DNA from 2 places in the Undibacterium sp. JH2W genome. Region 2 is predicted to be linked to the other one. Evidence: riboswitches for the same ligand, from Rfam matches in the RefSeq annotation. Region 2 holds a riboswitch; the other holds the start of a gene.
What was found. A riboswitch is a leader RNA that binds a small molecule or an ion and turns the genes downstream of it on or off. The one in region 2 is predicted to bind cyclic di-GMP.
Positions count from the first base shown of each region.

Region 1: another riboswitch for cyclic di-GMP. It lies ahead of ACO0LC_RS21990 (putative Ig domain-containing protein); the one in region 2 lies ahead of ACO0LC_RS20810 (response regulator).

Region 1 is NZ_JBMPOT010000015.1:147,979-163,789, reverse strand. It holds gene gluQRS (tRNA glutamyl-Q(34) synthetase GluQRS) at 1-23, shown strand, start outside; gene ACO0LC_RS22010 (ankyrin repeat domain-containing protein) at 55-1,002, shown strand; gene ACO0LC_RS22005 (hypothetical protein) at 1,152-1,649, opposite strand; gene ACO0LC_RS22000 (hypothetical protein) at 1,820-2,311, opposite strand; gene ACO0LC_RS21995 (hypothetical protein) at 2,373-3,041, opposite strand; cyclic di-GMP riboswitch class I at 3,311-3,397, shown strand; gene ACO0LC_RS21990 (putative Ig domain-containing protein) at 3,483-6,113, shown strand; gene ACO0LC_RS21985 (multicopper oxidase family protein) at 6,187-7,614, opposite strand; gene ACO0LC_RS21980 (TolC family protein) at 7,640-9,049, opposite strand; gene ACO0LC_RS21975 (hypothetical protein) at 9,272-9,646, opposite strand; gene ACO0LC_RS21970 (LysE/ArgO family amino acid transporter) at 9,701-10,306, opposite strand; gene ACO0LC_RS21965 (LysR family transcriptional regulator ArgP) at 10,542-11,444, shown strand; gene ACO0LC_RS21960 (diguanylate cyclase) at 11,446-12,702, opposite strand; gene ACO0LC_RS21955 (ABC transporter substrate-binding protein) at 12,699-13,826, opposite strand; gene coaD (pantetheine-phosphate adenylyltransferase) at 14,147-15,289, opposite strand; gene coaE (dephospho-CoA kinase) at 15,286-15,811, opposite strand, start outside.
Region 2 is NZ_JBMPOT010000014.1:33,858-49,668, forward strand. It holds gene ACO0LC_RS20770 (enoyl-CoA hydratase/isomerase family protein) at 1-627, shown strand, start outside; gene ACO0LC_RS20775 (DUF1569 domain-containing protein) at 684-1,220, shown strand; gene bioA (adenosylmethionine--8-amino-7-oxononanoate transaminase) at 1,262-2,599, shown strand; gene bioF (8-amino-7-oxononanoate synthase) at 2,596-3,876, shown strand; gene bioD (dethiobiotin synthase) at 3,876-4,571, shown strand; gene bioB (biotin synthase BioB) at 4,584-5,612, shown strand; gene ACO0LC_RS20800 (acetyl/propionyl/methylcrotonyl-CoA carboxylase subunit alpha) at 5,745-7,745, shown strand; gene ACO0LC_RS20805 (pyridoxine 5'-phosphate synthase) at 8,180-8,908, shown strand; cyclic di-GMP riboswitch class I at 9,074-9,144, shown strand; gene ACO0LC_RS20810 (response regulator) at 9,274-10,191, shown strand; gene ACO0LC_RS20815 (response regulator) at 10,265-10,630, shown strand; gene ACO0LC_RS20820 (chemotaxis protein CheW) at 10,666-11,211, shown strand; gene ACO0LC_RS20825 (methyl-accepting chemotaxis protein) at 11,314-13,119, shown strand; gene ACO0LC_RS20830 (hybrid sensor histidine kinase/response regulator) at 13,193-15,811, shown strand, end outside.

The DNA of each region.
Region 1 (15,811 bases), on a different contig from region 2:
CAACTCTGGCATGGAAAAACTAACTCGACAACACGAAAAAATAAATTCATACGCATGTCACATCACCTCATTAATGCTGCCAGTGCAGGCAAATTCGATAAGCTGATTACCCGCCTGGAACAGGGCGACGATTTAGAAACCCTGCACAAAGGCACGGGCAGATCGGCATTGGCAGAAGCCGCGTTGAATGGCCATGCAGAAATCGTCGGGCATTTGTTGACGCTGGGTGCAAAATTCGACGAACCTGACAAAGCCTTGGGCTACACGCCATTTTTATGGGCATGTGCACAAGGACACTTGTCCGTGGCGCGTCTGCTCGCAGAGCATGGTGCCAATGTCAAATTTGCCAGCAAACCACATGGCTGGACGGCTTTGATGCTGGCTGCAGCAAATGCACATATAGAAGTCGTGCAATTCCTTTTAGCTCTGGGGCTCGATATTGGCGCACTCAGCAGCGACAGTCGCAATGCCTACGACATGGCCTTAAAAAACAGGCATCAACATATTGCCGACGTACTTGCGCATGCAGGAGCAGCTTTACCCCCGCCACCAGTAAGGCCAGTATTTTTGCCATGGCCAGCCGGCACCAGTGACGGGGAGGCAGATAGCAGCAATGCAGCATCCGTGCTGCATCACTTCATACTGGCCATGCATCAATGGGAAAAAGATGCTGCAAGCAAACACGCCAAAGTCATCAACGGCAACAAAGAGCATGACTGGCCAGCCATGCAAGCGGAGATGAGCATTATCTTTGAACGTTACTGCACATTAAAAGATCGACCTTATGGCAGGAATGGTGGGAGCTTCAGCGTGCCACCTGGCTACCAGCCAACTGAAAGCTTGCTCAGTATCACCGACCTCAGCAAGCAGAAAAAAGAATTGCAAACCCGTGAGCTGGATCGCGAATTTAGCTACATTGTCATCTTTAAAAAAAATGAGTGGCGTCTTGATAGCAAGCGCCAGCGCTTGCCTGGTGGAGATTGGATAAGAGATCACTTATAAGATTCATGGCTCAAAATATGAGCCTATGAGTAAAGATCATTCATTCCTGAACGTTTATGCTTGCGGGATTTTCAACATTGCCCTGACCGTAAAAAAACAAAGGCTGCCATGCAGCCTTTGTTGCTTTGTCTATCAAGTCTGCCTGGCAACTAGCGCTCGGAATATTCCCTGCCACGCCCATGTCCATGACGATCATGGTCATGGTCATCATAAGCGCGTTCGTTACGTCTGCCATCACGTTGATACTCGTCGCGTCGATAAGGATCATGTCTGTAATCATGATCACGGTAATAGCCATCTTGATAACGTGGCACTACCTGCGTGTTATACCAGCTTTCCTGGACAAAATACACCTGACGGTCACAGGCATTATAGCGATAGCAATGCTTTTCCCATTTATTTCTGTGTCCTGGTGGCACGACCAGATACACAGGAGGCTGAACTATGTTCACCCTTTGCACGATGCGCGGTTCACTATAAATTACCTGAGGTTGCGGAAAATTTCCTATATCCACATGGCCATAAAAACCTGGCTGCCCAAATTGTACAGAGACGCCCACATTTTGCGCCTGCGCCTGGGTCGTCATGAATATTGCTGCACAAGCAGCGCCTGCCAGCAATACTTTGCTGCATGTCATGGTTTTCATTGCCTACTCCTTTTGATACTCACTCACAGAATCACTTACTGTGCTTACCATCTATAACGTTTGTACGGCCTATCTGTTGACTTCAGTTGAAAATATTCTAGCCGCTCAAGCGTAAAGGTTCTGTGCGTTAGCCAACACAAAAACCATGTCTGTCATATCAAAGCATATCGTCAGGCACTTTGTTTTTCAGGAAAATCAGGGTATGCGCTACGAATTAATTGTCGTGTGAGTGCACACCATGAGTACCACTCCTCGTAAGAGGGATCCCATTCTTCCCATAGAATTTCATCGTTGTATTCATCAATATAAACTGGCAAAAGTCTACGCTCTTCCAGCAATTGATTCCAGTCAAGCAATACAGGGACGGGTTTATCACTACGCATTTGAAAAGCTGCGGTTTCATCAAATTTGCACAATATTTCCCAAACTGCTGCATGATCCCGCACAGTATTTTTCTGCAGCATTTCAATGATGAAAAACACGGCAAATGGCGTTGCCTGATGTAAACCATCCTGATGCTCAAGTTTCAGCTCGAGCTCGCGGACAGCCCACGCATGGTTACCATTACCTAAATCACGGATTATCTCGGGTAAGTTCCCGCCACGACCATACCAATGAGCAATCCGGTCCCAGGGCAAACAATTGATATTTTTCAATTCCATGAATAGTCAACTCCCTCAGCACAGCATGTATTTTCTCGAACTAGAATGCGCAGCCTGGCAATCACTTGGCCGGGAAATCTGCTGCCCATTGCTGCGCCTTTTGATCCAGTGCTGCGCGGCGCTCTGCCGGAATCTTTGTGGTCAATTGTGCCAATGTGCTTCTGTGAGATGCGCAGGCATATTGGGCATCACGCTTGCCGAATTTACGCTTGAGTACACATTCAAGCTGATTGGCACCAGCCACGTCTTCGTAAGCAGTTTCCAGGGCTTCTGGCAGGGTCGTTTGATAACGCAATACCAATTGTGCCGACATGCCGCGGTAAGCAGGATCACTCGCACCTGCCAGATGTGTGTATTTGACAGCGTCCTTCAATGCAGCATAGGCATCGGGATTTTTTTTGATATTGGGAATACCAGGATTCGACGTAGTTTCACTCGTGCCGTCAGCACTGGTCATGGTCATCGACCAGCCTGATTTTTCAGTCACTTTTTCTTCCAGGCAGGCCAGACGATTATTGGCTTCAGCAGCGACCATGGTCAATGCTTCCACATTGCCTTCACCTGCCAGTTTGCGGTTCTTGTTCAGCCACGTCTGGAAATCTGCGCGCAAAGGTTTTGCGGTAATCAAATCACAATCATCGAGACTGATTTTGGCAGCTTGCGAACTTGCACTATTGAGCACCATACAAATCAGAAAACCGAGTTGCGAAATTTTTGGAGAAATTTTCATAAATAGTTTGTTTCTTTCAATAAAAAATACAAGGCTGAGCCCAATCTCAATTGCGGCCATGCTGCCATGACGAAAATAATAGGGGAAATGATTTTACAAATTAACACTTTTGTTTTATTCAAAAGCCATCAAAACAACTTTCACCAGCTTCTGTTATCAAAGCGAAATCGAAGCTTGTTTTAGCTGCATGCTTTCAACAATTCTTGACATTTTTCTGCTTTATTTTGAAGAGAATTATTCGTACCCTAAAACTGTAATTTTTAATTTCCAAAACTTGAGGGCAAACCCGTTGAAAGACGGCGACGCAAAGCCACCGGCCTACAGCGCTAACGCGCCATGGCAGCGGGGTTGCCGGTGACGTTATTGCAAAAGCATAGTAGCGCTTGCAGATATCATTAACTGTCAGATCACCGCCCTCTGCCCACATCGGAGTGCATAGTGATGACAAAAAAGAGTTCTTTCCCCGCCCTCAAGCCACGTACCTGGCTGAGCCTCATTATCAGCACATGCGTGCTCAGTGCATGCGGTGGCGACAGCCCCCAGCTCAGTCAATCCAGCATCGCCTTGCCACCGGCTGAAGTGGCTGGCAGCACAACCACGCTGAGTGTGACCTTACCTGCCCAGGCCATTGATTTGCCACCTGAAGTAGCTGCGCAAATGACTCGCCCCACCTTTCATCTAGCACCGGTTTTACTGGATGCACCAGCAGACATAGATGTCATGGGTGGTAGCAGATCTGCTCATATGCCTGCGGCAATGCAAGCCATACCCCGCGACTTGCTGGGCGTGCGTGGCCATGGCCTGACCGTTTCGGCAATTCGTTCTCTGCCACATGAACATGTCGCACCACCACCAGCTGGAGAAAATGCACAACCCCTGGCAGGAACGAGTGCTGTATCGACCTATACACCGGCGCAAATCCGGGCAGCCTATGGTTTGCCTGCGCTGCCTGCCAATATGAGCAGCCTGACAGCCAGCCAGGCTGCCCAATTGGGTGCAGGCCAGACTATCTACCTCGTCAATGCCAAACATGATCCCAACATCGCTGCAGAGTTGAATGCCTTCAATACGAAATTTGGCCTGCCTGCATGTACAGTAAAAAGTATTCCAGCAACAACGACATTGCCATTGGCTGCAGCATCTGCCAACGCCTGCGAGTTCTACGTAGTGTATAGCACTAGCAGCGGTGGCATGAACGCTACGGCGCCAGCATTTGATTCGGGCTGGGCGACAGAAATCGCGCTCGATGTGCAGTGGGCCCATGCAACGGCACCGTTGGCTCGCCTCATTTTGATTGAAGCCTTTGATTCTTCCATGAGCAATATGGTAGGCGGCATCAAGTTGGCAAATGCCATGGGACCAGGTGTGGTGTCTATGAGTTTTGGCTCTACCGAGGGTAGCTGGACCGCAGGCGTGGAAAGCACTTTCACAACGGCCAAAATGACTTATCTTGCTGCTTCCGGTGACTCTGGTCCGGAGGTGGAATGGCCCGCAGTTTCACCGAATGTGCTGGCTGTAGGCGGCACCAGCCTGACATACACTGGCGGCAGCAGAACAGAGACTGCCTGGTCGAGTACTGGTGGTGGCGTCAGCGCTTATACCGCAACACCCAGCTATCAAACCAATAGCATACCTGGCCTGGGTACACCTGCTCACAGGGTGGTTGCTGATGTGTCTTTGAATGCCGATCCCAATACCGGCCAGTATGTCGCCGTCATGACGCCAGGTAGCAGTACCGTGAACTGGGTCAGTGCCGGCGGCACCAGTCTGGCAACGCCACAATGGGCTGGCATTATTGCAGTCGCCAATGCGACCCTGGTGCAAGCAGGCAAACCTGTATTAGGCGCGCCACATGCAACGCTGTATAACAAAATCGCCAGCGTACCTGGCACCTATGCTGCCAACTTTGCAGATATCGCCAAAGGCAGCAATGGCACATGCACTAACTGCGCAGCAAAAACCGGATATGATCAACTCACCGGCCTGGGCACACCGAATGTCAGCAACTTGCTCAGCACCCTGAGTGGCACCATCGTCGCAACTGAACCTGTCGTCAGCCCCGCCACCATTAATGGCCAGGTTGGTACCGCCCTGAGTTTTACGGTGTCAGCCACGGCAAATAATCCTTTGACGTATACCCTGAGCGGCAATCCTGCAGGCATGAGTATCAGCAACATAGGCATCGTGACATGGACCGCGCCGCTGGCAGGAACTTACGCCGTGACTGTCACCGCGCTTGACGCGAAAACCGGCTTGAGTGGCAAGGGTGTATATACCGTGATCATTGCCGCTCCCGTGCCACCTGTCGTCACAGCCAGCACGATCAATGGCATCGTAGGCACTGCCCTGTCTTTCAATGTAACGGCAACATCGGCCAATGCGATGAGCTTTAACCTGGCAGGTGCACCATCCGGTATGAGCATCAGCAGCAGCGGTGTCGTCACCTGGGCCTCACCCGTCATTGGTACTTACCTGGTGAGCGTCAATGCCACTGACAGTAAAACTGGATTGACTGGCAAAGCTACTTATACCGTCGTCATCGCCCAGCAACCTGCACCTGCCCTGACTGCCGCCAACATCAATGGCCTGGTAGGCACAGCATTGTCTTACACAGTCACTGTCAAGGCATCCAATCCGGTCACTTATACCTTGACCGGTGCTCCTGCAGGCATGAGCATCAATGCTGCGGGTACGATCAACTGGGCCAGCCCAGTTGCAGGTAATTATTCTGTCAGCGTCGTCGCCAAAGACAGCAAGACAGGCTTGAGCGGGCAAGCAACGATAGGCATCACTATCACGGCCTCGGGCATCAGCATCAATGCACCGGCAATGACAGGTGTAGCTGGCAAAGCATTGAGCGGTTCTATCAGTATCAGCGATCCTGGTGCGACTTCGGTATCAGTTACCATTGCCGGTGCACCTCTGGGCCTGGGCTTTGCCATGAATGGCTTGAATATCAGCACCAGTTGGGCCAGCCCGGTAACTGGCAGCTATACGCTGAAAATCACGGTCACCGACAATGCGGGCAGGACTGCCACGGCCAATGTGCCAATCACCATTAATGCGAAATAAGTAAAATAAAGAAAGAAGTAAAAGAGGCGGTATCAATGAGATGATCCCGCCTCTTTTTTTTTGCTACAAAATTTTAATGTCCACCGTGCCCTTGCGGCTTCCTGACTTGCACTTCAACTTCGGGAATTACATGCCCATGGTGCTGCATGCCAGCATGCGCATCTTGAGTCTGGCGCGAGGCAGCGGCCCCCGAGGTATCGACAGCAGGCCCGGTATATTCATAAGCTTGCGTGCCTTTGGGCTGTCTGTACCAGCCCGGGTCTTTATAATCGCCAGGCTTCTGGTCTTTGCGCACTTTGACGACGCTGAACATGCCGCCCATTTCCAGCCCGCCATAAGGCCCTTCTCCCATCATCATGGGTAAGGTGTTATCTGGTAGCGGCATTTCCATCGCCCCCATGTCGGCCATGCCCTTGTCACCCATGCTCATATAAGCAGGGATAAGCTTATTGATCTTGTCAGCCACATCCTTATGATCGACACCTATCATGGACGGGACATTGTGGCCCATGGCATTCATGGTGTGATGGCTCTTGTGGCAATGGAAGGACCAGTCACCTTCTTCATCGGCGGCAAATTCCAGCTGGCGCATCTGACCGACGGCAATATCCACGGTCACCTCAGGCCAGCGCGCAGTTCTCGGCACCGGGCCACCATCGGTGCCTGTCACTGTAAATTCATGACCGTGGATATGGATGGGGTGGTTGGTCATCGTCAGATTACCCACGCGTATCCTGACCCTGTCATTCTTGCGCACATTCAGGGTATCAATGCCGGGGAAGATGCGGCTATTCCATGACCATAAATTAAAGTCTGTCATGGTCATGATATTCGGTTTATAGGCACCCGGTTCTATGTCATAGGCATTGAGCAAAAAAATAAAATCCCTGTCTACTTCATCTATCTGTGGATGCCTGTTTTTTGGATGGGTAACCCATGAACCCATCATTCCCATGGCCATTTGCGTCATTTCATCGGCATGCGGGTGGTACATGAAGGTGCCTGGGCGACGTGCCGCGAATTCATAGACAAAGGTCTTGCCCGGCTGTATCGCTGGCTGGGTCAGGCCAGAGACGCCATCCATGCCATTTGGCAAACGCTGGCCGTGCCAGTGCATGCTGGTGTGTTCTGGCAAACGGTTGGTAACGAAGATGCGCACGCGGTCACCTTCCACCACTTCTATCGTCGGCCCCGGGCTTTGGCCGTTATAACCCCACAGATGGGCTTTCATGCCAGGGGCCATTTCACGCACTACCGGCTCGGCCACAAGGTGGAATTCCTTGACGCCATTATTCATGCGCCATGGCAGGGTCCAGCCATTCAGGGTGACCACCGGATTATACGGGCGGCCATTTTGTGGCAGCAGCGGTGGCATGGTATCCGGGCTGACTTGCATGACTGCTTCTGGCAAGGCTGCCAGCGCCACTTTGCTGACCGTGCTGGCTGCCAGTGCGCCGCTTGCTATGCCTGCCAGTTTAAAAAAATCTCTTCTTGTACTCATCGTATTTCTTTCACAAATCTGGTGATCAATGCGCGGCATCTGCCGTGGTAGTTGATTTAACGGGATACAGATTATTTGTTGATGGACGTCCCAGCAGTTCAGCCTGCAAGGCAGCATCTGCCAGCCAGAACTGTTGCTCTGCATTGATAGCCGCCAGCACACTATTGATTTGCTCACGGCTATCGGCCAGTAATTCAAATACGCTGATGAACATGCCGTTATAACGTAACTGGTTTTCTGCGGAGATGCGTTTGCGCAGTGGCAGTATCTCGTCCCGGTATTGCCTGGCAATATCGTACATGCTGCGATAAGCAGAATAACTGGTGCGCAGGTGCGAGCCTGCATTGTTCAACGTCGCTTGCAGGCGATAGCTGGCGGCCAGGGTACGGGCATTCATGGCGGTTCTTTGTGCATCACCCCAATCAAAAACAGGTAACCTGAGACTGACTTCAAAGCCACGCTTGATGTCACTATGTCCTGCTGCATCAAAATTAGTATCGTGTCTGATACCCAGCTCTATATCCGTAAAACTGCTGACCAGGCTCAAACCCTGGCGCGCTGCCGCAGCATCCAGTTCCTGCTTTGCCAGTTGTATGTCGAGACGATTTTTTGTGGCTTGCGGGCCTATGCTTTCTGCCGTCATGGGTGTGTCTGGCAAATCCGGCAGACGTGCTGGTAAGTTGAGGATTTTTTCCTGCTCCTCATTCAAGCCCAGTAAACGTACCAGCTCTTCCCGCGTGGCCAGACTGGCATGCCGGGCAAAGCTCAGTTGTGCCACCGCATCAGCCTTGAAAGCCTGCTGGCGTGCTGCCTGCAATTTATTGAAATTGCCAGCTTTTTGCATGCGCTCTGCCAATATGGCACTGGCGTCAGCAGCTTCACTGACTTGCCCTGCATATTCCAGGCTTTGTTGTGCGGCGACTGCCTTGACCCAGGCCCCCCTCACCTGGCTGATACTGTCTATGACATCCAGGCTTAATTGCGTCTGCCCTCGTGCCAAACCATGTTGCGCCATGGTCTGGCGTTGTGGCAGGCTCAGCAAATCGAGCAGACCAAAGCTCAGCATGCGAGCAATTTCCAGCTCGCCGGATTGACGGTTGCGTTCAAAATTAAAGAGCGGATTCTGGATGCGCGCCTCTTGTGCAGTATTCGCCCCATCCGCCTGGTGTTGCGCCAGCATGGCTTGCAAGGCCGGACTATTGAGCAAGGCAATTTGCACGGCGGCGTCTTGCGACAAGGGCTCTTTTAATAGGACAGCAGCCTTGGCCTGCATGTCTTTTTGCTGTGCTGGCGTGCTGGCCAGCGCCAGTTTCCCCTGGGTATAAGCCGGATATTCCTGATTGATTTTTTGCGTACTTTGACCGATATCAAAACTGGCACAACCAGTCAGCGCCAGCAATGCTGGCAACAGATATCGGTAATGAATGTGCGACATGAAGTCCTCGCGATATGAAGTGTGATTCCACCAAATTTGGGGACATGCAATTGTCGTAGCTTGGGCTATCTCGTAGGTTGAGTCGGTCCGTAGGTTGGGCTACGTCTTACCAGCCCAACACTCGGCCTCAACAAATGTAAACGTCATTTAACCGCCCAGTGTTGGGCTGGTAAAGCGTAGCCCAACCTACAACCCCAACCCAACCTACGACTTTAAACCGATTCAGGCGAACACAGCCCTGGGAGGACGCTCCAGCATGCGCGCAGGCACGGATGCTGGCAGCAAGACCGACAACACCTGGGCTTCATCATGTATGGGAGTAAATGTAGAAATTGAGGCAGCAGGCATCAGGGCGATGCCCATGCAGCAAGGGGAAGAAGACTTGCAGTGACCGCCCACTTTAGCCTTAACAGCATCGGCGCTGGCATCGTCAACTTCAGCGGCTGGCTGGCAGTGTTCATTGCTACTGCCAGCAGAAACATCAGCCTGAGCAGGCATCTCCATGACGCAACCCAGTTTACCGGCGACTGCAAAGCCCTGCAAGGGCAGCAGTACCAGCAAACAGCAAGCAATCAGGAAACGCCAGGATTTTTTCATGCGCTGAACTTATCACAATTCAGGCTTTTCAACAAACCCGCGCATCAGACAAGATCAGCCTAGCAGCAAGTTCAGCGCCAGCATGAGCATCACCAGGCCCACCAGGCTATCCAGTATGCGCCAGGCCATGGGCTTGGCAAACCAGGGGGCCAGCAAGCGCGCACCAAAGCCCAAAGCCGCAAACCAGATGGTGGCATTCAAGACAGCACCCAAAGCAAACCAGTATTTGCCGTCACCGGGTTGCTGCCCACCTATGGCACCCAGCAAGACCACGGTATCCAGATAAGTATGGGGATTGAGCAAAGTCGCCCCCAACACTGCCAGAGCCGCTTTGCCAGCGCTCAAACCCAAATCTCCTGCAGTGGCCTGCAGACTCTGCTGGCCGAAAGCGGCACGTAAAGAACGCAAGCCATACCAGATCAAAAACGCCGCCCCGCCCCAACGGGCAACTGCCAGCAAGGCTGGCTGGCTATTAATCGCACCGCCTACACCTGCGACACCAGCCAGTATCAGCAGCATTTCACAAGCGATACAGATCATCACCGTCAATGCCACATGTTGCTTGCGCAAACCCATGCGCAAGACATGCGCATTCTGCGAACCAATCGCCACTATCAAACCCGCACTCATGCCCATGCCCTTAAGTATAAAAGCCAACATCATCTGTCTCCCGTTTGTCGATAGAGGGATTTTGGGCAAAAAAGGGTTTAATATGAAGTTAAATTAAAATATTTACGAACTCATTAAAATTTCTTAATAAACTCTTTTGTTTTCCAAAGCAATGTTTTATCAACAATTTTCTCTTTTTCTTTTAAACCTCTGTGTCTCTGTGCCTCTGTGTTGAGAGGTCTTTACCCAAAACAAGCCAGGCTAAGGAAATATCCAGCGACCCAATATGCAAACCAGACTAGATAGCCGCCAATGCGAAGCCTTCCTCAGTGTCATAGACCATGGCAGCCTGGAACAGGCTGCGCAAGCCCTGAACCTGACCAGCTCAGCCATTTCCCAGCGCATCAAAGCACTGGAAATGGAATTGGGCAATACCCTGCTGATACGCAGCCGCCCCTGCCGTGCCACAACCGCCGGGCAAAAACTGGTGCAGCATTTGCGTCGCGTGGCAGAACTTGAACAGGATTTACAGAGTGAGTTTGCAGGCCAGCAAAGTGCTGCCATCCGTATCGCCATCGGTGTCAATGCCGATAGCCTGGACAGCTGGTTGCTACCTGCGCTGGCAGAATTCCTGATCGCTGAAAATATCCTGCTTGACGTCGCCATCGACGATCAGGATCACACCCATGATTTGCTGGAAAGCGGCATGGTGCTGGGCTGTCTCTCTGCGGAAAAAAATGCCATGCGTGGTTGCCAGGCTGTGCCGCTAGGCTTCATGCGTTACCACCCGGTTGCCAGCCTGGCCTATTGCCAGCGCTGGTTCCCGCAAGGCATGACGCGTGAGGCAGCCAGGCTGGCACCGGTACTGACCTTCAATCGCAAAGACAAATTGCAAGCGCAAATCTTGCTGGAACACTTTGGCTTGCCTGAGCATGCCTATCCCACCCACCATGTCCCGGCAACCACACCTTATAATCGCGCGATTTTGCTGGGCCTGGGCTGGGGGGTGATTCCTGATCTGATGCTGGATCATCTGGAAAAAGACAAGCTGCTCATGATCATGCCAGACCACCCTGTCGATGTGCCCCTATACTGGCATCACTGGAAAGTGCAGACACCCAGACTGGCGCGCTTGACGAACACCCTGGTGAAACAAGCACGCGCCAGCTTACGACAAGTCAAACCTTAAGTTAGGTAGTCGAATCAACAATCGGTTGCACCTGATTGCGGCCATGTGACTTGGCAAAATACAGCCATTCATCGGCACGTTGCACCAGACTTTCCATGGTATCTGTCACTTGCAATTCGGCTACGCCAAAACTGGCGGTGACACGTAATATGTTGCCATCCTGCATGCGGATGTAGAGATGTTGCGCCACTTGTTGACGTATTCTTTCTGCCACCTCCCATGCAGCATGCAGATTCGTCTCAGGCAAGACCAGGATGAATTCCTCGCCACCATAACGGACCACCCAATCGACATCGACACGCAATTCTTTTGCCAGACTTTGGGCAAAGGCAAGCAGTACATGGTCACCTATGGCATGACCATATTCATCATTCACTTTTTTGAAAAAATCGATATCGCAAAACACCAGGGACAAATGGCGCTGATAGCGCGCTGCCCTTTGTATTTCTGCAGGCATGCGCTCGTTGAACAATAAGCGGTTATAGCAGGCAGTCAGGCTATCGGTAATGGACAGTTGCTTCAGGCTTTTCATAGCCGCTTCCAGCTGGCTGGTTCTTTCTGCGACCAGGGCATCCTGGTTGGCGATATGCTTTTGCAGGCTGTCTTGCATAGTGTGAAAGCCATCGACAACCAGGTCAATTTCGTTATAGCCGTTGCCTGGTTTGCGCCTTAATTCGAGCTTGCTGGATAACTGGTTGGCTTGCAGGTTTTTGACAAAGTCTGCCAGTTCACGCATGGGTCTTTCCAGATCCTGCCGCAAGATCGCCACCACCGCTACAAAGATAAACACTGACAAGACCACGACTTCGATAATGACAATGACAAAGCTGCGCAACAACTCCTTGCGCAAGACGGTCTTGTCGACCACGAATTCAACTTTTCCTATGGACATCCGGGCATCTGCCGGGGCAGGTATATCAAATACCATGTGCTGGCCACCAGACAGATGATTGATATTCCCACCGGTAAATTGCTGCCCGGTACTGGCCTTGATGGAGACATAGGCAATACTGGGGTTTTTCAACATCAGGCTGATTTGCTTTTGTATGGTTTGTGCTTCTATGTCCCATATCGCCACCGATAATAAGGGAAGATGCGCATGGGCCACATCATTCACTGTCATCTCAAAGTTTTCTTCTATGGCGCGGTAATTCAGCCAGGCTTGCAAGCTGCTGATGCAGACCACGCACAAGATGACCCATTTGAAGACACGGCGTATCAGCAAACTGGCGATGGATTGTAAAGCCTGCTTATTCATTTTCGCACTTCTGCCTGGTTCAATATTTGACGAAAACTAAAATCATATTTTTTGATAGCGGGATGGAGGACTTTGCTGAATTTCCTGAAGTCTAGCCTGTTAAAATTCTGTGCGCCAAATAATGATTGGAAGTTCCTGCTTTCTTCCGGCGTAAACAAGATAAACATGGACCTGTCCAACTCCAGTCCCTCATCAATAAAGTCCCGGCCATGATGATAGTCATACAGCATCACCAGGCTGAATGCACCAGCAATAAAGTGGCCACCCGCCAGGGCGCTCAGGCTGCCCGACTCCAGTGCAGTGAAGGCTTCGGCCGAGGTATTGATGGCACTGAAAAAAGCATCGCGCCCCGGCTTGCCGCCACGGGCACGCCAGCTCTCCATGGCACCAAAGGCCATTAAGTCATTGCCTGTCCAGATCAGCCTGGTATGTGGATAGCGTTGGTATAACCAGGCACTTTGTTCTTGCGCCTTGGCGCGATTCCAGTCGCCATAGATGACCTGGTCAAGCACGACATTTTTTGCTTCAGCTACAGCTTTGCGCATACCTTCATTGCGTTTGTAGGAAGTGGTAGTTGATCTGTCGCCGGCGATTGCCAGCATATGCAGTTTACCGTCAGTACCGATCAGTTTCTCTGCCCTGCCACGCTGTATCAGAGCGCTTGCAGTCAGATAACCAGCATCCTCTGCACGTGGTTCCAGACCACCCAGCCAGCCCTTGTATAGCTGCCTGGGCGCACCAACTTTTTCGCGCTCGCCAGCATCACTAAACCCGCTATAGGCAAAAAAAGTTTTGATGTGCGCGCCATCGAGTATGCGCAGGGCCTCGGCACCGACGGCGTAATCGTTAGACAGGATCACATAATCGGGTCGGGCACTCACGGGCCGGGCGGCAATTTGTCTGGCTAGTTCCAGGGTTTTTAAATGATCGCGCTCAGCATAGATGACTTCTAGTTGCACACCCAGATTGCGGGCAGCGGTCATCATGCAATTACTGGCCGTGACCCAATAAACTTCATCCGATTTACCAGGATTGAGGAAGGTGACAGTCATGGCCATCACTGCGGCAGGCACGAGCAAGAAGCAGCCTGCCAACAAGCTTAGGGTGAAACGATAAATCCACATATCCGCCTCCGGGCATTCGATCATGCCGCAGTGAACAACGCAGATCGCACAAGTCCTGGCCTGCCGGCAAATCAAGGAATTTGCGGACAAAGCAGGTTTTTATTCAGACTCTATTTTGGCTGTTTTCAGGAAAAAAAGTTGCTCATTCACAAAAACTCACATTTATGAGCATGGGCTTGAAATGAAAAGAGCGGGCCATCTGGGTCTTGTAGGAGCGGCTTCAGCCGCGAATGTTCAGCCCAAGCAGAAACAGACTACACGGTGAAATTTTCGCGGCTAAAGCCGCTCCTACAAAATCAGGGCAGCGCAGCCGTCCACACTTAGACAGAAGTTTCCTCTTTGCTTTTTTCACGCTTGAGGTTAATGATGGCCTGGCTGGTGTAGAGATCGGCAAACCAGGCATCAGCGTATAACTTACCGGTATCTGCCAGACCCTGAAAATAATCCAGTACCCGGCCCCGGCCTGCACGATAAGCTGCATCATCGACATCACGGTATTCCATGCGTACCGCTGCAGCATAGGCATCATAGGTATCTGCCGCCTGCCCCAGAATGGCCAGGTCCACGCTCAACATGGCATCTTTCAAGGGATGCACCAGGCTGGCACTCTGGAAGTGGTCTGTCACCCGTATCAGGTCTGCCACTTCCTGCAAATGTTGTGACCCCAAACCGGCAGCCAGCCACATGCGCGCACTCTGTTCTTCGTTCGAGATATCTGCCGCCTTGCCGCCGTACACTGCATCATGGAACCAGAAAGCTTTTTTCAGTATCGCTACGTCCGTATTGCTGGCCCCGGTATTGCTGGCCCAGGCCGAGATTTCACTGAGACCATGCACCAGGTGATCAAGATTATGATAAGGGCGACGTGCCGCGCCATAAGCATCTTCACCAGTAAGGTAATCAAACCAGTGATCAAGTTTGGCGCTATCAATACCTGCCTCAGTTTCCCACAACTTTTGCCAGTCACTGCGCAACCAGCTTTTGATCCAGGCGATATAGGCAGGCATGGGCATGAATTTTTTGACTGTCCAGTGCCAGCCCACCGGCCCCTGCAAGGCGCGCACAAAACTGGAACTGACAGAACCGAGGTCGCGCGGTGGCATCACGAATATGGTCTTGGCACCACCCAGCACATCCACATTGGTTTGCTGTATCAGGTTTTCGTAATCAAAGTCCGAGGTATTGCGTATGCCACGCACCAGATACTCTATGCCATGGCGCTTGGCGGCACGGGCCGTATAGTCACCCTTGACGATGACGACGCTGACATTATCCCAGCCACATTCTGCCACGCTGCGCTCGATGATGTCCTTGCGCTCCAGTGCGCCAAACTGCGGCTTCTTGACCGGGTTTTCAGAAATGAAAACCACGACTTCATCGGCCAGGGCGCGTGCCTCTTGTATGACCCACAGGTGGCCATTGGTAATAGGATCAAGCGTGCCAGAGAAAGCGATTTTTTTCATTCATTACCCCAGTGTGACATGTAAATAAGATGTTGCTGCAAAACTTGCTGTTCCAGCACCATGATGCTGCCTTGATTGACCATCAATACATAGTCTTGTTCCCGGAAAACATTTTCTGATGCCTGCATTTGGAAAATCTGCCTGACTTCAGCCTCTGTCCAGTCGGGATTACGCAGGCGCAGTCGCTGCAAACGCGTCGCATCATCTGCATGCATCCATAAAACGCTATCGTACATGAAGCTACTCTCTTCATCCGGCAACAATGCTGACTCCCATATTACATAATTGGCAGTTTGTTGCCTTGTCCATTGCCACATGGCTTGCAGCACATAGGGTTTGAGCAAATGCCGCAAGCGGCGATTGCTTTGTATATCACTGGCCAGGACAGTATGCAAAATACCGCGCCGCAGGCATCCATCTGCCGTCATCAATTGTGGCAGTACCCGGTCAATTTCTGTCATTGCCGGATGCTGATTGTCTTGATGAATAGCCCGCGCCACCATGTCAACCCCAATCACAGGC
Region 2 (15,811 bases):
CTGGCCGCGAATGGTCCTGCTTTTTGTGCTGGCGCAGACCTGAACTGGATGAAAAAGATGGCAGACTACACTCATGAGGAAAACCTCGCGGATGCAGGTCAACTGGCAGAAATGCTGCATGCCATCTATAGCTGTAGCAAGCCGGTAGTTGCCAAAGTGCAAGGTGATTGCTATGCCGGTGGCATGGGCCTGGTGGCTGCCTGTGATATTGCCGTCAGTGTGGATACAGCCAATTTCTGCCTCAGTGAAGTCAAGCTGGGCCTGATACCGGCGACGATTTCGCCCTATGTCATCAAGGCCATGGGTGAAAGCGCAGCGCGTCGTTATTTCATCACTGCCGAGCGTTTCACGGCGGCAGAGGCGCAGCGCACGGGCTTTGTCCATGAAGTAGTGACGGCAGAGGCACTGGATGCCAAAGTGGCAGAGATCGTCAAGGCGCTGAGCAGCAATAGCCCAAATGCAGTGAAGCAGGCCAAGCGCCTGGTACAGGCTGTTGCCAGCCGTGAATTGACGCCAGCGCTGATAGCAGCAACGGTAGAAGGTATAGCGCAGATACGGGCATCGGATGAAGGCCGTGAAGGGGTACGTTCTTTCCTGGAAAAACGTAAACCAAACTGGTTAAGTTGAATCCAGCTTAAATATTAAGCGGATAGCAAGAATAGAATGAGAAGGGGTTGGAAAAGATGACAAAGCGTAGACTGGTATTGACTGGCCTGGGCGTCTCTTTGCTGGCCGCAGCGGGCGCTGTGACTTATCGCAAGTCCACAGTAGTCATCACTACAATTGCAGATATGCAGGCAAAACTTGTCAGTCTGAAATTGAATAAACTGGCCAGCCTAACCGGCTGGCAGCCCTATAAAGTCTTTGTGCACCTGGCGCAGAGCATAGAGTATTCGATGACGGGTTATCCGGAAATGAAATCCGCAGCCTTCCAGCACACGGCTGGTAGTGCAGCCTTTTATGCTTTTTCAGTCGCCGGTGCGATGACGCATAATCTGACTGAACCCATACCAGGTGCACCTGTGATTGCCGAAAGTGGCGATGTCAATGCCGGCATCGATATGCTGATTGCCGCATTACAGAAGTTTGAAAACCATGCGGGTGACATCAAGCCGCATTTTGCTTATGGCAGTTTGAGCAAGGCGGAATTTGCCAAAGCCCATGTCATGCATATACAGAATCATTTGAAGCTCATTCAATCTACACAATCCATGGCATGAATCTGGAACTGGAATGAACTTTGATCGTTAATTTGTCTGGAATGAATTTGAATCAAGAAAATGACTGGGTAACACGCAGCCTGCAACATGTATGGCATCCGTGTACCCAGATGCAGCATCATGAAACCGTGCCGCTGATACCCGTCAGCCATGGCCGCGGTGCATGGCTGTTTGATATGGAAGGCAAGCGTTATCTTGACGCCATCAGCTCCTGGTGGGTCAATCTGTTTGGTCATGCCAATCCACGCATCAATGCAGAGTTGAAAGACCAGCTCGACAAGCTTGAGCATGCGATGCTGGCCGGTTTCACCCATGCGCCTGTGGTCGAATTATCAGAAAAACTGGCGGCCCTGACTAATCACGCACTCGGCCATTGCTTCTATGCGTCTGACGGTGCATCCGCAGTCGAGATTGCCCTGAAGATGAGCTTTCATGCCTGGCGCAATGGTGGCCAGACTGAAAAACAAGAGTTTATTTGCATACAGGGCAGCTATCATGGTGAAACCGTGGGGGCACTGGCAGTGACCGATGTCAGCCTGTTCCGTGAAGCCTATGGCCCCATGTTGCAGCGTGCGCATGTTGTTGCTTCACCGGATGCGCGTCTGGCAGAGGCTGGCGAAACTGCTGCCGATGTGGCCTTGCGCGCAGCCGCGGCACTGGAAGCAAAATTGCAGGAACGTACAGGCAAGATTGCTGCAGTCATCATAGAACCACTGGTGCAATGTGCTACTGGCATGGCCATGCATGACCCTGTGTATCTGAAGCGTTTGCGCGAATTGTGTGACCAGTATCAGGTGCATCTGATTGCTGATGAAATCGCCGTAGGCTGTGGCCGCACTGGCACTTTCTTTGCCTGTGAATCTGCGAGCATCTGGCCAGACTTTTTATGTCTGTCTAAAGGCATCAGTGGCGGCTATTTACCATTGTCACTGGTGATGACCACAGATGCTGTCTACCAGGCATTTTATGATGCCGATGTAAGACGCGGCTTTTTGCATTCGCATTCCTACACCGGTAACCCGCTGGCATGCCGCGCGGCCTTGGCGACACTGGCGATATTTGAAGATGACAAGGTCTTGCAAAACAACCGTGTCAAGGCAGAATTCTTGAACACTGCTTTTGCCGATTTGAAAAATGATGCGCGCGTGCGCCACTTCCGCCAGCAAGGCATGATCCTCGCCTTTGATGCGGTAGTCGATGACGCAGAACGCGCAGCGACATTTTCACGCCGCTTTTTTGCTGCGGCACTGAAGCAGGAATTATTAATGCGGCCCATAGGCCGCACAGTCTATATGATGCCGCCCTACATCTTGGAGCAGGATGAAATGAGCTTGCTGGCACATAAAACCAGACTGGTATTTGAAGAGGTAATGGCATGACAGATGCTGGTAAAAACAATCCCGGAATAAATAATCCTGGCATAAGAATCGCCACGCAGCGCAAATCCCTGATACAGGGTTTGCAGCAAGAGCTGGCCGTGTTGGATCAAAAACATTTATTGCGCCAAAGGCGCACGGTGGAAACACCGTCAGCACCAAACATGAAAGTCGATGGTCGTGACTTGCTGGCATTTTGCAGCAATGATTATCTCGGTCTGGCAGCCCATCCCAAACTGGCAGAGGCCATGCAGGAAGGTGCCGCGCTATACGGTGTAGGCAGCGGTGCATCACACCTCATCAGCGGCCATAGTCGCGCGCATGCGGTGCTGGAAGAGCGCTTGGCCGAGTTTGTCTCACCGCATATCGATAACGCCCGCGCTCTGTATTTCTGCACAGGCTATATGGCCAACCTGGCTGTCATCACGGCACTGGCTATCAATAAAGACACGACGGTATTTTCTGAAGCCCTGAACCATGCATCCCTCATCGATGGTGCGCGCCTCTCGCGAGCTACCGTACAGGTATTCCCGCACCGCGATTACACAGCGCTGGAACGCATGCTGCAACAATGCAAGACCAAGCACAGGGTGGTCGTCACCGACAGCGTCTTCAGCATGGATGGCAATATTGCAGAACTGGGTGCCCTGCTGGCAATTTGCGAGCGTTATGATGCCTGGCTCATCGTCGATGATGCCCATGGCTTTGGCGTGCTGGGCCAGCATGGCCGTGGTGTGCTGGAGCATCTGAATATCAAGTCGCCGAATCTGGTTTACATGGGTACCCTGGGCAAGGCCGCCGGTGTCGGTGGTGCTTTTGTCGCGGCAGATGCAACCGTGATTGAGTGGCTGGTACAACGTGCCCGTGCTTATATTTACACGACTGCCGCCGCACCAGCACTGGCGCATGCACTGCTGACCAGCATCGATATCATTGCTGGTGAAGAAGGCCAGCAAAGGCGTGCGCATCTGCAAAAACTGATAGGCCTGTTCAGCGATGGTCTGCATCTGCAGGTCTGGCAGGGCATGCCATCGGACACGGCCATACAACCCGTACTCATCGGTGACAATGCTGCCATGCTGAGGGTAGCTGGCAATCTCATGGACCAGGGTTTGTGGGTAGGCGCGATACGCCCACCTACCGTGCCTGTCGGTACGGCACGCTTGCGTGTGACTCTGTCCGCTGCACATACAGAAATCCAGGTACTGCAACTGGTGCAGGCGATTAACCGTCTGGATCAGATGAGTTATGTGGCCCAGTGTTTTGCCGAGGTGGCCTGATGCAAAAACGGCAGCATGATTTTTTTGTGACTGGCACTGATACCGAGATCGGCAAGACCCTGGTCAGCGCTGCGATACTGCATGCAATGCAGGCACAAGGTTTGCAGGCAGTGGGCATGAAGCCGATAGCGGCTGGGGCGGAAATGCGTGATGGCGTCTTGCATAATGAAGATGTGGATATGCTGGTGGCAGCATCCAGCGTCAAGGCAGAGCTGGCCCTGGTATGTCCTTACCTGATGCAGACACCGGCAGCACCGCATATCGTGGCTGAGCTGGAACAGGTGAAGATAGAACTTCCGCATATCGTCAACAGCTATCAGCAATTGCTTGAACAGGCAGATGCAGTGATAGTGGAGGGCGTAGGCGGGTTTTGCGTACCCCTGAATGTGCAAGTGACTACCGCGGACATGGCGCAAGCTTTGGATTTGCCCGTGATATTGGTAGTTGGCATGCGCCTGGGCTGCATCAATCATGCATTGCTGACGGTCGAAGCCATCGCCGCGCGAGGCCTGAAGCTGGCAGGCTGGGTTGCCAATACCGTTGATGCCAGCATGCTATACCCGCAAGAAAATATTGCCGCCCTGCGTGAGCGCATAGCAGCACCCATGCTGGGGCATATTCCCCGTTTGAATGTTCCTGATCACGAGAAGGCAAAAACTGCTGCTTCGTATCTGGATTTGAGTCAATTGAAGTAAAAGGAAACAAAGATGCAAGCTACTGATACGACTTTGCAAGCCATGCAATTCCAGCCACCGGTCAAGAAGATAGAAGCCGAAACCTGGCCCGTGGATGAAGTACTGGCCCTGTTTGATTTGCCCTTCAATGACTTGATGTTCAGGGCGCAAACTGCACACCGCGCCAACTTCCCTGATGGTGATGTAGAGCTGGCGACACTCTTGTCCATCAAGACCGGTGGCTGCGAAGAAGACTGTGGCTATTGCCCGCAAGCGGCACGTTATGACACTGGCGTAGAAGCCAAGAAATTGCTGGATGTGCGCGAAGTGCTGGACGCTGCCAAAGCTGCCCGCGAAAACGGTGCAACCCGTTTTTGCATGGGTGCTGCCTGGCGTTCACCCAAAGACCGCGACATGGAAAAAGTAGAGACCATGGTGCGCGAAGTCAAGGCCATGGGCCTGGAAACTTGCGCGACCCTGGGCATGCTCAAGGAAGAACAGGCGCAGCGTTTGAAAGATGCAGGTCTGGATTACTACAACCATAATCTCGATACTGCACCTGAGTTTTACAGCAATGTGATTTCCACCCGCGATTACCAGGACAGGCTCGATACTCTTGGTCATGTACGTAGCGCTGGTCTCAAAGTCTGTTGCGGCGGCATCGTCGGCATGGGTGAATCACGCCGCCAGCGTGCTGGCCTGATTGCGCAACTGGCGAACCTGAATCCCTATCCAGAATCCGTACCTGTCAATCACCTGGTGCAGGTAGAAGGCACGCCTTTGCATGGCCTGGACCCACTTGATCCGCTGGAATTTGTACGCACTATCGCCGTCGCCCGCATCACCATGCCCAAGGCGCGTGTGCGCCTGTCTGCTGGCCGTCGCCAGATGGGTGAGGCAGTGCAAGCCATGTGTTTCCTGGCTGGCGCGAATTCGATTTTCTACGGCGATAAATTGCTGACTACGGCTAATCCTGAAGCGCAGGATGATCGCGTCTTGCTCGATAAACTGGGCTTGAAAACTAGGGGCAAGGTCGAGGCTAAAGCGGGTAGTTGCTCCTGATTAAAACCGTAAACCTTCAGCACAGAGTGCACAGAGGAAAAATGGAGGCACAGAGAAAGGCAATGCCTTTTTCTGATGACTGAGTAAAGAAAAATTATCGCAACTGATACATCCACCCAAAAGGTTAGAGACATGTTTACCAAAATCCTTATCGCCAACCGTGGCGAAATTGCTTGCCGTGTTGCTGCTACCGCACGCCGCATGGGCATCAAGACTGTCGCTGTGTATTCCGAAGCCGATGCCTATGCCAAGCATGTCGCGGTTTGTGATGAGGCAGTATTGATAGGCCCGGCGGCCGCCAAGGAAAGTTATCTGCGTGCCGACAAGATCATAGAAGTCGCATTGGCGACTGGCGCGCAGGCGATACATCCGGGTTATGGCTTTCTGTCAGAGAACAGCGAGTTTGCTGAAGCCTGCGCCAAAAATGGCATCGCCTTCATAGGCCCGCCAGCATCGGCGATAGAAGCCATGGGCAGCAAATCTGCCGCCAAATCTCTGATGGAAAAAGCCCATGTACCGCTGGTGCCGGGCTACCATGGCGATAACCAGGATGCTGATTTTTTGCATACCGAGGCTGACCGCATCGGTTACCCGGTCTTGCTCAAAGCCAGTGCCGGTGGTGGTGGTAAAGGCATGCGTGTCATTGAGAAATCGGCTGACTTCAAGGATGCGCTGGCATCCTGCAAACGTGAAGCCATCAACTCTTTTGGTGACGACAAAGTGCTGGCAGAAAAATACCTGCAAAGACCACGTCACATAGAAATCCAGGTGTTTGCTGATACCCACGGCAATTGCGTCTATCTGTTCGAGCGCGATTGCTCGGTGCAGCGCCGCCATCAAAAAGTACTGGAAGAAGCACCTGCACCCGGCATGACGGCAGAGCGCCGCACTGCCATGGGCGATGCTGCTGTGGCAGCGGCAAAAGCAGTTGGCTATGTCGGCGCCGGTACGGTGGAATTCATCGCCAACCAGGATGGCTCTTTCTACTTCATGGAAATGAATACCCGTCTGCAGGTTGAACATCCGGTGACAGAAATGATCACTGGTACTGACCTGGTTGAATGGCAATTGCGTGTTGCTGCTGGTGAAAAACTGCCGCTGCAACAAAGCGAATTACAGATCCATGGTCATGCGATTGAAGCACGCGTGTATGCAGAAAATCCTGAAAAGGGTTTCCTGCCATCGATAGGTACTTTGCGTCATGCACGTACCCCTGTTGCTGTGAATTTTGAACTTGGTGGCGCGGCTGATCCGGCGGCTTTCCGTATTGATAGCGGTGTGCGTGAAGGCGATACGATTTCACCTTTCTATGACCCCATGATCGCCAAGATGATAGTCTGGGGCAAGGACAGGAAAGAAGCACTGGCCCGCATGGCGCAAGCGCTGGCGCAATACCAGATTGTCGGCTTGAACAGCAATATCGCCTTCTTGTCACGTCTGGTGACCAGTACAGCTTTTTCTGGCGCTGACCTGGATACTGGCCTCATAGAACGCAATCAGGCAGAACTGTTCCCGACACCGGTAGCCGCGAACCTGACTACGCTGGCACTTGCGGTTGTGTCCCTGTTGAATTCAGAAAAATCAGCAAAGGGTAGCAGCGAACCATGGCAATCCAGCCACGGCTGGCGCATGAACAGCCTCATGCAACGCAGCCTGCAATTCACGGAAGAAGAACAGACGCATAATGTGCAAGTGACTTACCTGGCAGATGGCTGGCAAGTGCAGGCAGGTGCATCGACAGCACAAGTCAAACTGGCATTGGCGCATGAAAATGATATCGTCATCAAGATAGCAGACCAGACCGTGGCTGCCACGGTAGTGCGCGACGGTGAACATTTCCATGTCTTCAGTCAGGGTAAACATACTGACCTGCATTACATAGATGCGCTGGCGCATGCCGGTGAAGCCGAGGCGGAAACTGGCCGTCTGACTGCACCCATGCCAGGCAAGATCGTCGCCGTGTTGGTTAACAAAGCGCAGGAAGTGAAGAAGGGCGATGCCCTGTTGATCATGGAGGCTATGAAGATGGAACATACGATTTCGGCACCGCATGACGGCGTCATTGACGAAGTCTTGTATGCGATTGGTGACCAGGTGACTGAGGGGGCGCAGTTACTGGCTTTCCAGCAGTGACCACTTCTAGCTGTTAAGTTTTGGACTGCAAAGCCAGCACTGATGTGCTGGTTTTTTTTACGGAGGAAAAAATATGAATACACGCCTTCCCCTTCAAGGAGAAGGCGGGGATGGGTTTTTTTTGTAAATTAATTAAGTGTTTCATTAGTTGAAACCCATCCCCACCCCAACCTGTCCGACGCACCGCTTGCAAGCGGCTTGGATTTTGTCGGCACAAAGCAAGCTTTGTGAAACCCTGATGACTTCTCCTTGAAGGGGAGGGAGTTTTAAACACATTTCATCAGGTGAATGTTAGTTATAAAAAACAGATACACCAGCAAATCACACCGCTGTGTTACTTGTACAAACTTGCAAGCAAGTCCATGATGAATACTTGATCAAGAAAAATCTGCAACCATGATTTTTCATTACCTTGCCCAGACTTTGGAATCACCATGACCGTACTCTCCATCAATATCAATAAAATCGCCTTATTACGTAATTCACGTGGCCGTAATTATCCTGATGTTCTGGCCTTTGCCGCCCGCTGCCTGGATCTGGGTGCGCGTGGTATTACCTTGCATCCAAGGCAAGACCAAAGGCATGCGCGTTATAGCGATGTGGAAAGCCTGGGGGCTTTGTGTCAGTCACGCGGCGTGGAGTTGAATGTGGAAGGTTACCCGGCGCCAGACTTCCTGGAAGTCGTTAAACGCAATCGTCCAGCGCAATGCACCCTGGTGCCGGATGCTCCGGACCAGCTGACCTCGGACCATGGCTGGGACTTGCGCAAGGATGCTGATTTCTTGCGCCCGGTACTGGCTGAGCTGAAGGCGCTGGGCATACGCAGCAGCCTGTTTATCGATTACGACAACCAGGACATGCATATTGCCAAAGAACTGGGTGCTGACCGGGTAGAGTTATATACCGAACCCTATGCCGAGCACTTTGGTACCGCACATGGGGAAGACATTTTCCAGGGCTTTGTGGCTGCAGCCAAACGCGCCCAGGATGCTGGCCTGGGTGTCAATGCCGGTCATGACCTGAATCTGGATAATCTGGAAAAATTCCTGACCATACCTGGCATCCTGGAAGTTTCCATAGGCCATGCCGTGGTGGTGGAATGCATAGAGTCAGGCATGTCTGAAGTACTAGGTAAATACGCAAAAATCTGTCAGTCGTACTAATTTTTGTGTCTTTGATAAAGAAAAACTAAAAGCAAAAAAATGTTAACTTTTTCCTTGTGGCCTGCAATTTCTTGAACTACATTGGGGTAACGGTGCTTCGCATGAGGCGCTGTTGCTGATGTTCTCTCCCTGTCATGCTGTCAGTATTGCCAGGGTAATGTCAGTAGTGTTTAAAGGCAAACCATATGAAAGTATGGGACGCAAAACTATAGGGCCCTCGCTCAAAGGTTGATACAAAAATCAAGATGACCATGTGTCGCTGGAAATGTGACGTTTAGGGCTATGGATTTTGTAACAGACACTTAGCAGGGCAGCCAGGTACCGTAATCCGCATTAGCGGTTTTTCGTCAAGAGGTAGGTCGCTCATGAACAGCAATTCCACCGCGCTTCCCGGCGCTACAAAAAAAATCCTTATTGGTGTTTTTGGTTTATCTGATTATGAATTGCGTCTGGTACGCAGCGTACTCAGTTTGACCATGGTGAGTGGGCGCAAGCATTCTTATGCCCTGTTTGATGCCAGCCAGGTGGCTGATCCTGATATCGTCATACTTGATCCGGACAATGTCCAGGCCAGGGCCGCTTTGCAGGAATTGATAGAGGCGCGCAATATTCCCGAGCCAGCGACGGTGTTCATCTCCAATGCAGTGCAGGCCAAGCCAGGTAAATACCATTTGCTGCACCCCCTGGTTCCTACCAAGATGCTGGCTTTGCTGGATCAGGTTGCTGATGAATTGGTCAGGTTGTTGCCTGCTGCATTTTCTGCGGCTTCAGATGCTGCACCAGTGGCTGGCAGGACTGGCACAGACAAGAATACGGTAGTGCAGCCTCTGTTGCCAAAAGCGCCGCCTGCATCAGTATTACAGACTGGATATCGCGCGCTGATAGTCGATGACAGTCCTACAGCGAGAATCAAGATAGACCTGGAATTACGTTCCATGAAAATTGCTTCGGATTGTGCTGAAACCGGTGAACAGGCTTTGCAGATGCTGGAGAAAAAAAACTACGACATCATCTTTCTCGACATCGTCATGCCCGGTGCCGATGGCTATGAAATCTGCAAGATCATACGCCGCCAACCGCAAACCAAGCGTACACCTGTGGTCATGTTGACCAGCAAGTCTTCGCCCTTTGATCGCATACGTGGTTCTTTATCCGGTTGCAGCAGTTATCTAACCAAACCCGTAGAACATCTGAAATTTCGCGCAGTGGTGGAAAAGACCCTGACCGCAGGTGAGGCTATCTTCACCATGGACAAGAACCACGATATGGTCATGGGTACCTGATTTATCGGGAGCATGCATTCTTACCTTTGCCCTGGGGATCAGGGTGCTTAGCCTACACATCCGGGAGTACATCATGAGCATGAAAAAAGCACTTGTCGTTGACGATTCCACTACTGAACTGGCCAATATCAAAGCCATACTGAGCGATGCCGGCTATATGGTGGTGACAGCGTCCAGCGGCAAGGACTCACTGGAAAAAGCCAAGGCAGAAAAACCCTCCATCATTTTTCTCGACATCGTCATGCCTGAGATGGATGGCTATGAAGCCTGTCGCAATCTTAGCCAGGACCCAGCCACCAAGGGTATCCCTATTGTTTTTGTCAGTAGCAAATCGCAAAAAGCTGACAAGATCTGGGGCCAGCTACAAGGTGCCAAAGGTTATGTCGCCAAACCTTATACCGCTGACCAGATTATTGATCAGCTCAAAATGTCAGTCTGATTTTTCATTCATTCACCCCAAGCCAGGGAGCTGTCATGAGTCAGTTCACGTCCAGCAATGCCGGGCAGGCCAGGGAATGGCTGCCGCCCAGCGCTGCTTTGGAGCGCTTTAATCCACCCGCTGATTTGCTGTGGAGCGATGTGGCACCACTAGTTGAAAGAAAGCGTTATGGCTATCGGGTGGGGTCGATGAACTTGCTCATCAAGGCCGAGGTTGGCAGTGAAGTGATACGGCCACAAGCCGTAGCGCCACTGCCTGGTGCTGCAGCCTACTTGCTGGGCCTGATTAATTTGCGCGGCAATCTGGTCCCCATCTTTGATCTGGGCCTGGTACTCAGTGGTCGCAGGTCAGAAGTCACCTCATCCAAATTATTCCTGATACTGGACAAGGCAGAAAATGCTGTCGGCATGCTGATAGACAGTTATCCGCAACCGCTGACGGAATTGCGCAACATCACACAAATGCCGCAGCTGCCGGCAACACTGGAAGCACATGTACCAGGCGCCTTCGTCAAGGACGACAAAGTCTGGCTAGACTTCAATCATGAAAGTTTTTTTGAAAAACTCAGCCGCAGCGCATAAAGCATAAAACTTAAAGTGTAGAACTTAAGCGAAATCCGGCTGATCCCCTTCTGTTGATTTGACCAAGCAGTCTTTGTTGATGTTTTTCTTGTGGAGAGCAAAATGAAATTACGTACTCCGAATATTGGTATCCGGCTCAGTCTGGGATTTACAGCGGTGTTGCTGCTGTTGGCGGTAACGGCCTGGCTGGCGATGTCCAACTTGAAGAGCATCAATGATGGTACCCACCGTATTGTGGATGGCAGCTATCCTAAGGTGGTGCTGGCTTACAAGATGTTGGGGAATGTTAATGCCAATGCACGTTCCATGCGCAATATGCTGCTCCTGAACGAACAGTCAGCAATTGAAAAAGAACAGCAATTGATTTTGTCACGCAGACAGAACCAGGATGACAATATCGCCGGTTTTGAAAAACTGATAGTCAGCGATGAAGAAAAAAGTATTTTCCAGATAGCTACCGAGGCACGTAATAAATACGGTGCTTCACAAAGGGAATTCCTGCGCCTGGCGACTGAAGGTAAAAAAACGGAAGCGACGGCCTGGTTGCTGGGTAATCTGCAAGCCGACCAGGAAAAATGGTTCACCTCCATGGATAGTCTGATTGACTACCAAACCAAGCTGGTGAACAAGGATGGTGCCGCCGCCGATAGTACTTACCTGAATGCCAAAAACATTTTGGCGCTGGTGGCAGTTTTGTCCATCTTGCTGGCAGCCGGTGTTGCTTACTGGATGACGCGCAGTATCACCAAACCGGTATCGCATCTGATCGGTGTTATGCAGAAATTGACACAGGGCGATGCCACAGTCAGGGCGCGCAGCAATCAACCGGATGAAATTGGCAAACTCTCACGCCAGTTTGACAAGATGGTGGATGAACGTGAAGCCAGCCGTAAATCCATAGAAGATGAAAATGAAAAACTCAATGAATCCGTACTGGTCCTGTTGCAGGCGGTGGCGCAACTGGCGAGCAGGGATTTGACAGTCAAAGTACCGGTATCTGCCGATGTGACTGGTGCGGTATCCGATGCCTTGAACATGCTGACCAGCGAAACCGCCAAGGTGCTGCGTGATGTAAGTAATATTTCTGCCGACGTGACCGAGGCTACGCTGAAGGTAAAAGCCCAGTCTGATAATGTGATGGCAGCGGCGGCAGAAGAAAGGCTGGAAGTGGAACATACCACTTTGTCACTGTCTACTGCTTCTGAAGAAATGCGCAATATTGCTGACCTGGCACAAACCTGCAACCGCGCTGCTGACAATGCGATACGCTCGACACAACTGGCGATGGATACGGTCAACAGCACCGTGGGTGGTATTAACAGTACCCGCGACATCATACGCGAAACAGAAAAACGGATTAAACGCCTGGGTGAACGTTCACAAGAAATTTCCGGCGTGGTCGGCCTGATTAATGCGATTGCTGAACGTACCCACATCCTGGCCTTGAATGCGAGTATGCATGCGGCATCCGCCGGTGAAGCAGGTCGTGGTTTTGCGGTGGTTGCAGATGAGGTGCAAAGGCTGGCAGAAAATGCGCGGCAAGCGACGTTGCAAATTTCTGGCCTGGTCAATAACATACAGCTGGAAACCTCAGATACGGTCAACACCATGAACTCGGCAATTGCCCAGGTGGTAGAAGGTAGCCGTCTGGCAGAGCAGGCCGGTCTGCAAATGCAGGCAACGCAAAATGCCACGTCTGAGCTGGTTGAATCGGTACAGCAAATTGCCATCAAATCCCATGGTCAGGCCAAGGCCAGCCAGGAATTGCTGGACAGAGCGATACAGATCAAGAAAACCAATCAGGAAACCAGCTTGCAACTCGATGAACAATCAGCGCAAACCACCAACCTGGTGGAATACGCCAGGATGCTCTTGTCCACTGTGCGTGTGTTCAAACTGGCTGCTTGATTGTCAACCGGCTTCGGCCTGCGCAAAAAAATGCGCAGGCTTTTCACCTTACAACTTACCCATCTGAGGCAGTATGGAACAGCTAGAAAACCATGCTACAGATTTCAGCCATGTCGTCCTCGGTGCCCTGGATGAGGTATTCAACGCCCTGGAAACCGATGCCACACATTCAACGGATGTTGCGGTAGTCACCCGTGCCCTGGCCTGCTATATAGAGCAACTGCGTCGCATACGCGCAGCAGCCAGTGCCGCCGACATGCCTGGCCTGCACTGGGTATGTGCACTGATAGAGCGCAACCTCATCAGCCTGCATAACCAGAACCGACGTCTCAGTGAAGCAGAATATTATCTGCTCAGCGAATGGCCAGATCTCTTGGCCAGTCATGCCCTGAATCATGGCAATAAAAATATAGAAACCCTGATAGATCATTTATCCACCGCCAGCTGGCCCCTGCCCCTGAGCCATGTTGACTCCGGTGAATTACGACAATTGCTGAACAGCGATCCACTGACACCGGTAGAGGAAGTGGAAGACGCTCCCGCATTATTTTTGGTGCCCGCAGCCACCCCGGCATTTGTTGAAGCTGCCTCGCCTGTTGAGCAACCACAGGCTACCGAACAGAATTTATCTTCCGACCTGCATGATGCCCTGGATGCCCTGGTCATGACCCTGGCAGCCGATGAACATTTTGGTCAGGGCGGCGAAACTGATGCCGCTACCCTGCAATGCTATGCCGCGCAATTACAGGCGTTTTCCACCTGTGCCCAGCAATTGTCCATGCATGCAGTGGCAGATGCCTGCCATGCCTTTGCCGATGTCGTTACTCTCAGGTCAGAAACTGACCATGCATTGAGCGAAACAGAGCTGGGCATCTTGCAGCGTTTCCCCCTGATGCTGATGGATAGTATTGCTGATGCCGATAATCCTGAGCTGGCAGCAAGCTTGCTGGATGTTATCTACCATCCTGTATGGAGTGACGCAGAGACGGTAACAGAAAATGAAGCGAGGACTGAAACCGCTGCAGGGCTTGTTACAGAAGCTGACAACGTCAGCGATACTGTAGCCGAAGCAACTTATACTGAACTTCAGCATATCGACGAAGCTGAATTTAACCCACCCAGGCAAGAAATCAGCAGCGATATGCTGGCCTTGTTCGCCAGGGAATTCAGCCTGATGGCGGAGATGCTGGCAGAAGACCTGGCGGCTGTTATTGCCGCAGGTGATGACCATGAACAGCACAGCCTGGCCCTGCAAAACTATGTTGAAGCCTTGTTGCGCATAGCGACGACTTCTGAATCCATAGGGCTGATAGCCCTGCATAAGTTCTTATCGATATTGGCTGATCTGGTGAGAGCGCAAGCAGCCACTCTGAGTAGTTCGCAAGCAAATGTATTGGGCGAATTGCCAGCCAGGCTGATAGCCTATCTGAACACTCCAACAGAAGAGGTGCCAGCGCTGGAATTGCTGGCCTTGCTGATGGATGAGGCATGGGTGGCTACTGCGCTGGCAGAAGAGCATGCATCCCTGTTTTCTGAATTGATCAATATTGAGCTTATCGATGAAAATCATGGTGAGGAAGAAGCCGTAGTCGCGATTACAGAAAATGATGTTTCCATACTATGGCCCGATGATTTGAATACTGAGTTATTCGACGGCCTCTTGCAGGAACTGCCTATACAGGTAGGCAACTTTACCAGTGCCATAGAAAAATTTTCCAGCGGCACTGGCAGCATGCAAGATGTAGAACAAGCCAAGCGTGCAGCGCATACCCTGAAAGGTGCGGCCAATACCGTGGGTATCGCCGGTATTGCCAATCTGACCCATCATCTGGAAGATTTGCTGATTGCCCTCAGTGATAAAGCAAGCTTGCCAGATCTGACCCTGGCAGAATTATTGACCGAAGCTGGTGATTGTCTGGAAGCCATGGCCGAAGCCGTGGTCGATGGTGGTGCTGCACCAGCCCAGGCACGGCAAGTCTTGCAGCAAGTCTGTGACTATGTCAGGTATATGCACAGCGGTGAGTTTGTTGCACGTCCTGAGATTACTTCTGCCAGTCAAGCAAGTACAACTGCATCAGCGACCTTGTCTACTGGAGCAGTACTCGATCTGGTGGAGCCAGGCTCACATGCGGCTGAACCCATGCTGCGCGTACCAGCAAAAGTGGTTGACGAATTGCTGCGCCTGGCAGGTGAAAATGTCATCTCGAATGCGCAAATCCAGGAGCAATTAAAGCAGACCCAGAAACAATCCAAGGCCATACAAAAGCAAGACATCCTGTTCCAGAAACTCATCGCCGACCTGGAAACCCTGGTCGATGTGCGTGGCATGAGCAGCCCACAGAAAAAAGCCAGCATCAGCACTACTGATGGTGACTTTGATCCGCTAGAATTTGAACGTTACAGCGAGCTGCACACCATCACCGCGCAATTGGTAGAGGCACGCACCGATGCTTTCGAGATGTCTAGCCACATCGATGAACAATTGCATGGCCTGGCAGAATTGCTGGAAGTGCAGCGTCGCCTACAAATGGAAAACCAGCATGCCGTGATACGTACGCGGCTGGTGCCTGTGACTACCATAGTTTCGCGCCTGCAGCGCAGTGTGCGCCAGACCTGCCGCTTGCTCGATAAACAGGTGAACCTGAACATATTGGGTGCCAATACCAATATCGATAGCAATATGCTCAATGAT